One region of the Thioclava sediminum genome, then DNA from elsewhere that is predicted to be linked to it. Evidence: riboswitches for the same ligand, from Rfam matches in the RefSeq annotation. Region 1 holds a riboswitch; the other holds the start of a gene.
What was found. Region 1 has a riboswitch for cobalamin ahead of AKL02_RS11900 (TonB-dependent receptor plug domain-containing protein). Riboswitches for the same ligand answer to the same signal wherever they lie in the genome.
Positions count from the first base shown of each region.

Region 1 (5,101 bases):
CACGGCGTCGATCCCTTCGCGCATATCCTTTTGTCGCTGGCCTATGTCTTCGCCGCGCTCGTCGCGGTGCAGCTGCCGCGCATCCTGCGGCTGCCCTTCGCGATGAGTTTCTGGGCGCTGAGCTTCCCCATCGCGGCGCTGACCATCGCGACATTCCTGCATGCCGAATACGCCCATTCAGAGCCGCATCTGCGCATGGCGGTGGCGTTTCTCGCGATCCTTGCCGTGGTGATCGTAGGGCTCGTCTGGCGCACGGGGCTTGCGATCCTGCGCGGAGAGATTTGTCAGCCGGAGTGAGGGGGCGCGCCCCGAGGGGATGATCGTTTGTCTTTGCATGAGGTCAGGCGCTGCTCGGGGCTCGTCGTCCCGGGCGGAGCTATGCCCAAGCGCTGGAAGTCGGACGCGCCCCTCATCCCCTCGCACGGCAGCTTGACCTCCCGCGAGGGCTGGCGCAGATTTCGCGGGCGAAAAGGAGGGGCGATCATGGCTCTGGAAGATGCGAAAACCCAAGTGGATCAGGCTTTTACGCGGGCAGAGGCACGTGGCCTGAGCTTCGAGAATACCTTCGGCGGGGCCACCAGCTTCCTGCGGCGGCGCTATACGAAGGACCTCGCGGGCGCGCAGATCGCCGTGACCGGCATCCCCTTCGATCAGGCGGTGACGAACCGCCCCGGTACGCGTTTCGGGCCGCGGGCGATCCGCGAAGCCTCGACGCTGCAGGCGTTCGACGCGCCCTATGGCTGGGGTTACGACCCGTTCTCGGAACTCGCCATCGTCGATTACGGTGACATGCCCTTCGACTATGCCAATGTGCCGGAAGTGCCGGGCCGGATCGAGGCGCATCTGGGCGCGATCTTCGGGGCGGGCGTCGTGCCGATCACGCTGGGCGGCGATCACTTCATCACCCTGCCGATCCTGCGCGCGGCCGCTGCCGCCCACGGGGAGATCGCGCTCGTTCAGTTCGACGCCCATTCCGACACCTGGGCCGATGACGATATGGACCGGATCGACCACGGCACGTTCCTCTACAAGGCGATCAAGTCGGGCGTCGTGAGAGCCGAGAATACCGTCTCGGTCGGTATCCGCACCGACAATCCCGATACGCTGGGCGTGACGATCGTGGATGCGCCTTCGGTGCATCGCGAGGGCGTCGAGGCCACGCTGGAACGCATCCGCGCGGTCGTGGGCGACAAGCCCTGTTACATCACCTTCGACATCGACGGGCTCGACCCGGCCTTCGCGCCCGGCACCGGCACGCCGGTCTGGGGCGGTCTGGCCAGCTGGCAGGCGGCAGAGCTGTTGCGCGGGCTGAAAGGGATCAACCTGATCGGTGGCGATGTGGTCGAGGTCTCTCCGCCCTACGATCCGACCGGCGTGACGGCCATCGCGGGCGCCCATGTCGCGACCGAGCTGATCGCGCTGGCCGGTTGGGGGCTGCGGGAGGGCGCGGCATGAATCGGGCCGTGACGATCCTCGCGCTCGGGTTGGCTGCGGTTGCCGTAGCCGATGGCTGGGTGCGCTTCGCCCCGATCGACCCTGCGCGCTACAAGGTCGAGGGCTTGGCGAAAGCGCCCGGCGATCACCCCGAGACGGGCGGGTTTCAGGCGGCCCGCGAGGTCTCCGATCCGCTGGTGCAGATGGCCGCACTCGACAAGATCATCCGCGCCACCGCGCGCACGAAACAGGTGGCGGGCAGCGTCGATGAGGGGCATGTGGCCTATGTCACCCGCTCCGCCTTCTTCGGCTTTCCCGACGTCACCACGCTTTGGGTCGAGGGCAACACGCTGCAAATCCGCGGCCATCTCGTCTACGGCAAATCTGACCTTGGCGTGAACAAGGCCCGGATCATGGGCTGGCTCGACGAGGCGGGGCTGTAGGGGGGCTGATCCGAGGCGCGCTTGCCGGGTCACAGCGATCAACTCTGACGGCGCGCTCCCTTGCGAAGAGAGGGGCGAAGCCTAAGTGAGGCTCCATGCAGCCGGAGCCAGCATGACCACCATGTACCGTTATTTCTCCTGGGCCATCGCCGTCACCATCGCGGGGCTGGTCGGGTCGTTCGCGCTGGGATTTGCCCAGACCGGCGGGCTTGGCGGCGCGGTCTCTTTCCTGATGATCACGGCGGTGCTCGCCGTGCTGGAAATCTCGCTGAGCTTCGACAACGCGATCGTCAACGCCAACAAACTGCACCAGATGACGCCGAAATGGCAGCGTCGCTTCCTGACATGGGGTATTCTGATCGCGGTCTTCGGGATGCGTATCCTGTTCCCGCTGCTGATCGTCGTGATCGCCGCCGGGATCGGACCATGGGAGGCGGTGCAACTGGCCGCGAAACACCCGGCGGAATATGCCGAGATCATCGAGGACGCGCATCTGTCGATTGCGGGCTTCGGCGGGGCCTTCCTGATGATGGTCGCGCTTACCTATTTCATCGACGAGGGCAAAGAGGTCGACTGGATCCGAGCGTTGGAGCGCCGGTTGCGCGCGCTCGCCTCGATCCGCGGGCTCGAGATCGGCCTCGTGCTGCTCGTCATTCTGGCCTTCACCTGGATCCTGCCCGAAGGGCGTGAGGACGAGTTCATGTTCGCATCGATCTGCGGGCTTGCGACCTTCCTGGGTGTCGAAGTGCTCAGCCACGTGCTCGACCGGACGAATCTCGCTGCCGAGACGGCCAAGGCGGGTCTGGGCGCGTTCCTCTATCTCGAAGTACTCGACGCGTCCTTCAGCTTCGACGGGGTGATCGGGGCCTTCGCGCTGACCCAGAACCTGTTCCTGATCGCCATCGGTCTCGGTATCGGCGCAATGTATGTGCGCTCGATGACCCTGATGCTGGTGGAGCGCAACACGCTGAGCGAATTCCGCTATCTCGAGAATGGCGCCTTCTGGTCGATCCTGATCCTCTCGGTCGTCATGTTCACGCAGACGCTGGTGGAAGTGCCCGAGGTGATTACCGGGCTGATCGGGGCGGGGCTGATCGGGCTCGCGCTGCTGTCCTCGATCCGCTTCAACCGGCGCAGCAGAGCCGCCGTCGAGAGTTGAAATTTTCTTGACAGACTGCGGCGCGCGCGGCACAGCAGGGGCACTTCGGTTCCGCCTTGGCGGATGAAAAGGGAACCCGGTGCGATGCGTGCATTCATTCCGGGGCTGCCCCCGCAACTGTGAGCGGCGAGTGACGGCTGACTGAGCCACTGGGGCGACCCGGGAAGGCCAGCCGAAACCAAGACCCGCGAGCCAGGAGACCTGCCGAGGCGCTCATCCTTTCTGCCTGTGCGGGCGCGCAGCGGAGGCGGTCTTCCGTCAGTGGTGACATTCTCACCGTCGGCGGAAATTCCAAATTTCCAAAGACTTATGATACGAAGTTCACGCGACCGCAGAGTCGCGATACGAGGGAATTGGATATGATCCGCACCCGTTTGACCGTGGGCCTGATGCTCACCACCGCGCTGGCAGCCCCCGCGCTCGCGCAAGACAGCCAACCTTACCAACTCGATGAGATCGTGATCTACCACGGCGCGCTCGAGCCGCAATCGTCGGACAAGACCGCGCAGGCGGTCACCGTGCTGTCGCGCAACGAGCTGGAGCGTTCGGGCCAGACCCGCCTTGCCAATCTGATCGCGCAATCGCCGGGCGTCGGCATCCTGTCGCGCGGGCCGATGGGCGCGCAGACCGGCTTCACCATCCGCGGCGTGTCGCAGAACTACGTGAAGGTTATGGTGGACGGGATCGACGTCTCCGACCCATCCGCGCCGCAGGTGCTGCCCGATCTGGGCCGGTTCAACACGTTCAATTATGACCGGGTCGAGATCATGCGCGGCTCGCAATCGGCGGTCTATGGTGGGCAGGCGGTCGCCGGTGTGATCAACCTCGACACGCCGCGCCCGACCGAGGATGGCGTGAGCCAGAGCGTCAAGTTCGAGCTCGGCTCCTACCACACCGCGAATGCGGCCTATAACTTCGGTTGGAAGAAGGGCGATGACGAGCTCGCGATCCAGCTGTCGAAAGTCTACACCGCTGGTTTTTCGGCGGCCGACAAGAAGAACGGCAATACCGAGAAAGACGGCTACCGCGCCGATCGCGTGAGCCTGCGCGCGCAGAAGCGCATCTCCGACAATCTGCTGATCGGTTTCAACGGGTTTGCCCAGAACGACCGGGGCGAGTTCGACAACGGCTTCAGCTCGCCGCCCACGGACAGCAACGAATACACGATCCACAAGGAGCGGGGCGGGCGTCTCTTCGCGAAATTCACGACAGGTCCGCTCGATCACGAGCTCGGTCTGACCTATTACACGACCTCGCGCTGGTATCCGGTCTATGACTACGGCTACGAGGGCAAACGCCGCAAACTCGACTGGAAAGCCTCGACCGATCTCGGGCCGGGCCGCGTGACCTTCGGCGCGGATCGCACGCTGGAAACCTATACCGGTACCTATGTCACGGGCGATGTCCTGACCGCGGATACGGGCGTCTTCGGTGAATATGCCTTCTCGCCGATGGACGGGGTGAACGTGACCGCCTCGGCGCGCCATGACGATCACTCGGATTTCGGCGGCAACACCACGGGCCGTCTCGGCGTCACCTGGCAGGCCGATGCCACGACCCTCTTCCGCGCTTCGGTGGGCAACGGGTTCCGTGCGCCGTCGGGCTACGAGCTTTATGACGGATATGCGGGCAATCCCGATCTCAAGCCCGAGAAATCGCTGAGCTACGACCTTGGGGTCGAGCGCGATTTCGGCGCGCATAAGCTGACCGCGACGCTGTTCCATATCGAGGTGGACGACCTGATCGACTACAGCAACACGACCTACAGCTATTACCAGACCTCGGGCACCGCCAAGCGGCAGGGGCTGGAGCTGGGCCTGAAAGGGCCGATCTCCAGCATGGTCAATTACAGCCTCGGCTATACCTATCTGGACTCGAAGAACCCCGACGGCCTTTCTGCCGGCTCGACGTGGAATTCGGCTTTCGGGCGGCATACGCTGACCGCCGGAATCGACGCGCAGGTGACTGACAAACTGACGCTCGCCGCCGATATGCGCGTGGTCACCGATCGTCAGAGCCAGCCCGATTACGGCCTTCTGAACGCGCAGATGACCTATGATCTGGG
Region 1 covers NZ_CP053562.1:2,496,161-2,501,261, reverse strand. Annotated here, with positions in the region: gene AKL02_RS11920 (SLAC1 anion channel family protein) at 1-297, shown strand, start outside; gene speB (agmatinase) at 484-1,455, shown strand; gene AKL02_RS11910 (DUF1499 domain-containing protein) at 1,452-1,877, shown strand; gene AKL02_RS11905 (DUF475 domain-containing protein) at 1,990-3,036, shown strand; cobalamin riboswitch at 3,066-3,259, shown strand; gene AKL02_RS11900 (TonB-dependent receptor plug domain-containing protein) at 3,396-5,101, shown strand, end outside.

Region 2 (5,101 bases), 690 kb from region 1:
TAGAGGCCTCGAACCCTTTGAAGCTGCGCCCCTGCTGGGCCGCCAGCCGGTTCGACTCCGCCAACGCGTGATAGGCCACGGCGGCGAAATAGACGGAGGTGAACTCGATCCCCTCGGGGCTGCCGTAATGGATGCGCTCGCGGGCGAGGAAACCGTGCAGGTTCATCTGGCCCAGACCGATCGCGTGGCTTTCCTCATTGCCCTTGCGGATCGAAGGCACCGCGTTGATCGCGCTCATCTCCGACACTGCCGAAAGCGCGCGGATCGCGGCCCCGACGCTCGCGCCCAGATCGCCGCCATCCATCACCTTCGCGATGTTGAGCGAGCCCAGATTGCACGAGATATCGGTGCCCATCTGCGCATAGCCCAGATCCTCGTCGAATTCCGAGGGTTCGGCCACCTGCAGGATTTCGGAACACAGGTTCGACATGGTGATGCGCCCCGCGATCGGGTTGGCGCGGTTCACCGTGTCCTCGAACATGATGTAGGGATAGCCGCTTTCGAACTGGATTTCGGCCAGCGTCTGGAAGAAGGCGCGGGCGTTGATCTTGCGTTTGCGGATGCGCGCGTCGTCGGCCATCTCGTGATATTTCTCGGACACGGAAATCTCCGAGAAGGCGCGGCCATAGACCCGCTCCACGTCATGCGGCGAGAAGAGATACATCTCCTCGTTCTTCTTCGCGAGCTCGAAGGTGATGTCGGGGATCACCACGCCGAGGCTCAGCGTCTTGATGCGGATCTTCTCGTCGGCATTCTCGCGCTTGGTGTCGAGGAAGCGCAGGATGTCGGGGTGATGCGCGTGCAGATAGACCGCGCCCGCGCCCTGACGCGCGCCCAGCTGGTTGGCATAGCTGAAACTGTCTTCGAGCAGCTTCATCACCGGGATCACGCCCGAGGACTGGTTCTCTATCCCTTTGATCGGCGCGCCATATTCGCGGATATTGGTCAGCATCAGCGCCACGCCGCCGCCGCGCTTCGACAGTTGCAGCGCCGAGTTGATGCCGCGCCCGATGCTTTCCATGTTGTCTTCCAGCCGCAGCAGGAAACACGACACGAATTCGCCCCGCGCCTTTTTGCCCGCATTGAGGAAGGTGGGCGTCGCGGGCTGGAAACGCCCCGCCAGCATCTCCTCCATCAGCCGCATCGCCAGCGCCTCGTCGCCGCGCGCGAGCGTCAGCGCCACCATCACCACCCGGTCTTCGTAGCGTTCGAGATAGCGCTGCCCGTCGCGGGTCTTCAGCGTGTAGGAGGTGTAATATTTGAAGGCGCCGAGGAAGGTCGGAAAGCGGAACTTGGCGGCAAAGGCCGCGTCCCAGATCGCGCGCTGGAAGTTGCGCGAATACTGATCGAGCACGGCGGCGTCGTAATAGCCTTCCTCCACCAGATAGCCGAGCTTCTCGTCCAGCGAATGGAAGAACACCGTGTTCTGGTTCACATGGCGCAGGAAATATTGCCGCGCCGCCATCCGGTCGGCGTCGAAGCGGATATTGCCCTCCGCGTCATAGAGATTGAGCATCGCGTTGAGCGCGTGGTGATCAAGCCCCGCGAATTCCGAGGCCATGGCCCCGCTCGGTTTCACGTCGCTATCGAGCATTCCTGCCTCCAGAAGGTTTCGAGACCCGCGCGCACGCGGGCGATGTCACTGTCCGTGCCTGCCAGCTCAAAGCGGTAAAGCACGGGGATATTGCATTTGCGCGCCAGCAGATCACCCGCGCAGGCGAAGAGCGCGCCGAAGTTGCGATTGCCGGTGGCGATGACGCCGCGCAGGCCCGCGCGGCGGGCGGGATCGTTGAGAAAGGCGATGACCGGTTTCGCGACCGCGCCGCGTCCCTTGCCGTCGGCATAGCTCGGGCAGATCAGGACATAGGGGCCGGGCGGGGTCGGCATCGGCCCCTCAGCCGAGACGGGCAGGCGCAGCGCGGGCAGGCCCAGCCGCTCCACGAAGCGCTGCGTGTTTCCCGATGCCGAGGAATAATAGATCAGCTTTGCCTGTCCCATTGCGGCTAGGTCTCAGGCCAACCGGTTGATCATGTCGGGGCGAAAGCCTGCCCAGTGATCCTCGTTCGCGATCACGACCGGGGCCTGACGGTAGCCGAGATCCTGCACCATCTCCATCGCGGCGGCATCCTCGGTCAGGTCGATCACGTTGTAATCGATCCCTTTGGCATCGAGCGCGCGGGTCGTGGCGGTGCATTGCACGCAGGCCGGTTTCGAATAGACGGTGATGGTCATGGTTCCTGTCCCTTTGTTTGCTGTCGGCAGCGCGGGACAAGGCTCGTGGGCAGGGCGCAAAGCACACTGCCACGCGCCCGGGCCCTCCGCCGCGGTCGTCGTCTATCTGCTCTGGCAGGTCTCCTGGCTCGCGGCTCGAGCGCCTCTGGGTCCGTCTTCCCGGCGCATCGCACCAGTGACATTCGGACCTAAGGCTCGCCGCTTACAGTTGCGGGGGCAGCGCCGGAATTTCACCGGCTTCCCTCTTCGCCTGCGGAGTGACTCGCAGGAACCAAAGCAACATCATATTGGGCGGTTGGGTGGATGGGTGTCAATATATAGTTTTCCCTGCCGCGCGAAACTCTCGCGCGACAGGGCGGTGTCACGCCTCAGGCGCCGTCGCCAAGCGCCCGGATATGCGCCGGAAGGCGGGCATTCTGGCCATACATGAAGTGGTTCTCCATGCGCTCCGAGAAGCGGCTGGCCTCGGTCTCGCGGCCCACGGCCTCGGCCATTTCGCGGATATGCATCGGGCTCGCCCCGCAGCACACGCCGAGATAATTCACCCCGATCGCCTGTGCCTCACGCGCGAAGGCGCCGATCTCGTAGCGGTTGCAGGCCAGCGGATCGAGCGCGGTCGGGAAGGTTCGACCGTGCGGCGAGGGGCAGGTGCAGCCGTTGTGATCGGACAGGTTGAAAAAGGTGGGCTCCTCCTTCGTGGTCCGGTAGGGCACGGGCAGGGCGCCGACATGGCAGCTTACCGCCGCGCGCACTTTACGCAGCCAAGGCATCATCGTCTGCGGCCCGCGGAAGCAGTTCAGCCCGACGACATCGGCGCCACCCTGTTCAAGCTGCTGGCAGGTCTCGACGATGCCGACCCCGTCCATCATCTCGTTGCCCGCCATCGGCGCGAGGGTCAGCACCACCGGCAGCCCCGACGACTTCGCGGCTTCCAGAGCACAGAGCGCCTCGCCCGCGTAGTAGAAGGTCTCGCCGATGATAATGTCCGCGCCTTCCTCGACCGCCCAGCCGATCATCTCGTCGAACATCGCGCGCACCTCGGCCTGCCGCGCCGGATCGGCCGGATCCCAGATATTCGTGTTCGAGATATTGCCCGCCATCAGGTTGCCGGTCTTCGCATTGGCGACCTCGCGCGCGATCTTCAGCGCCGCGCGGTTGAGCGGCTCCAGCAGGTCTTCCTTGCCGATCACGCGCATCTTCTCGCGGTGGCCGTTATAGGTGAAGGCCTCGACGATATCGCTGCCGGCGCGCTGGAAATCGACATGCAGATTGCGCAGCGCCTGCGGGTATTCGAGCGCCACCTCGGGCACGAATTCCCCGGCGGTCAGATAGCCGCGCCGTTCCAGTTCGAACAGGAAGCCCTCGGCGCAGATCACCGGGCGCGCGTCGAGCAGACGGGTCAGTTTGTTGTCATTCATGGAGAGATCCTCTCAGTTCATCCATGACCATCGTTTGGAAAAGCCGAGCCTCACAAGAAACGGAGTGCCGTTTCCTGCTGCAATGGTCCTCGGCCGGGCCGCAGCATGCGACCGCAAGACGAAAAACGGGTTAGAGGCCGCGTCGGGCGCGTGCGCCGCCCCGCCGCACCGGCGGCGGCATTTCGATCGGCAAGGCGAAAGGCTGCGGGGTCAGCGACTCCAGCAGGAGCTCGCAGAACACCTCCACCGCGGGCGAGATCAGCGAGTGCGGATAGGCCTGCATATGGGCGACGATCGCCGCCTTCGCATAGGGCATGTCGCCCGGCAGCGTGCCGAGCCATTCCATATAGCCCAGCGTGCCCAGCTCACGCGCACGCAGCGGCGAGATCGGTCCTATATCGAGTTGTAGCAGTGAAAGCGTTCGTTCCAAAAGCATCGCGCCCTCCGCGCAAAAGGGCGGGAGTGGTCGCGGCACGGCGATATGCGAGATCCGATCTGGTCCATCTCTCGTCTCTCCGTCCCAGGGCACCCCGCCCGGGTTTAAGGTGACCGAGATGCGCTAGGCGCGCATCCGAGATGGCAGGTCTCCTGACTCGCGGGTCGTAGCTTCACCGGACCTTCCCAACCTTTGCAGGTCAGTGGCGTTTCCGGTGGCGCTCGCCGCTTACAGTTGCGGGGGCAGTCACGGAGTTGGGCATCGCCCGCACCGTGTTCCCTTTTCAGCCGACCCTTTGGGGCCGGACACCATCCCGGATTTGATCGCAGGAAAATTCGGCGCTGTCCAGAACGGATTGGGGGATGTGGGACAAGCGGGCCCGGCGTTGACGGAGATCAAGGTCGAAATGCGCCTCTGCGATAAAGTGCCCGCAGGTGCAAACAGGGGAGGCGCGCTGATGGCCACGAAGAAAGAAGTCATTCCTTTCGATAGTTTACGCCGAGAGGACGTCGCGCTTGTGGGCGGCAAGAACTCATCGCTTGGCGAGATGGTGCAGGAATTGGGCGCCAAGGGCATTCAGGTTCCGCCGGGCTTCGCCACCACCTCCGACGCCTATCGGATGTTCCTTGACGAGAACAATCTGACCGAGGCCATCGCGGGCTATCTCGCGGATTACGATGCCGACAAGATCAGCCTTCACGTCGCGGGGCAGAGCATTCGCGACACCATTGTGGCCGGGGACTGGCCCGACTCGACCGAGGCCGCGATCCGGGAGGCTTACCGCGATCTGTCGAAGCGGGCAGGGGTGCCTGAGGTCTCCGTCGCCGTACGCTCGAGCGCGACGGCCGAAGACCTTCCCGATGCCAGCTTTGCCGGTCAGCAGGAGACCTATCTCAACGTGGCGGGCGAAGAGGAGCTTCTGACCGCGTGTCGCAAGTGCTATGCCTCGCTCTTCACCGACCGCGCGATCACCTACCGCAAGCTCCGTGGCTTCAATCACCTCGATGTGGCGCTC
Region 2 covers NZ_CP053562.1:1,808,299-1,813,399, forward strand. Annotated here, with positions in the region: gene nrdE (class 1b ribonucleoside-diphosphate reductase subunit alpha) at 1-1,594, opposite strand, end outside; gene nrdI (class Ib ribonucleoside-diphosphate reductase assembly flavoprotein NrdI) at 1,576-1,998, opposite strand; gene nrdH (glutaredoxin-like protein NrdH) at 2,011-2,232, opposite strand; cobalamin riboswitch at 2,329-2,523, opposite strand; gene AKL02_RS08635 (homocysteine S-methyltransferase family protein) at 2,601-3,650, opposite strand; gene AKL02_RS08640 (hypothetical protein) at 3,781-4,086, opposite strand; cobalamin riboswitch at 4,212-4,414, opposite strand; gene ppsA (phosphoenolpyruvate synthase) at 4,544-5,101, shown strand, end outside.
Region 2: it holds a riboswitch for cobalamin, as region 1 does, so the genes downstream of both, nrdH (glutaredoxin-like protein NrdH) here and AKL02_RS11900 (TonB-dependent receptor plug domain-containing protein) in region 1, are expected to answer to the same signal.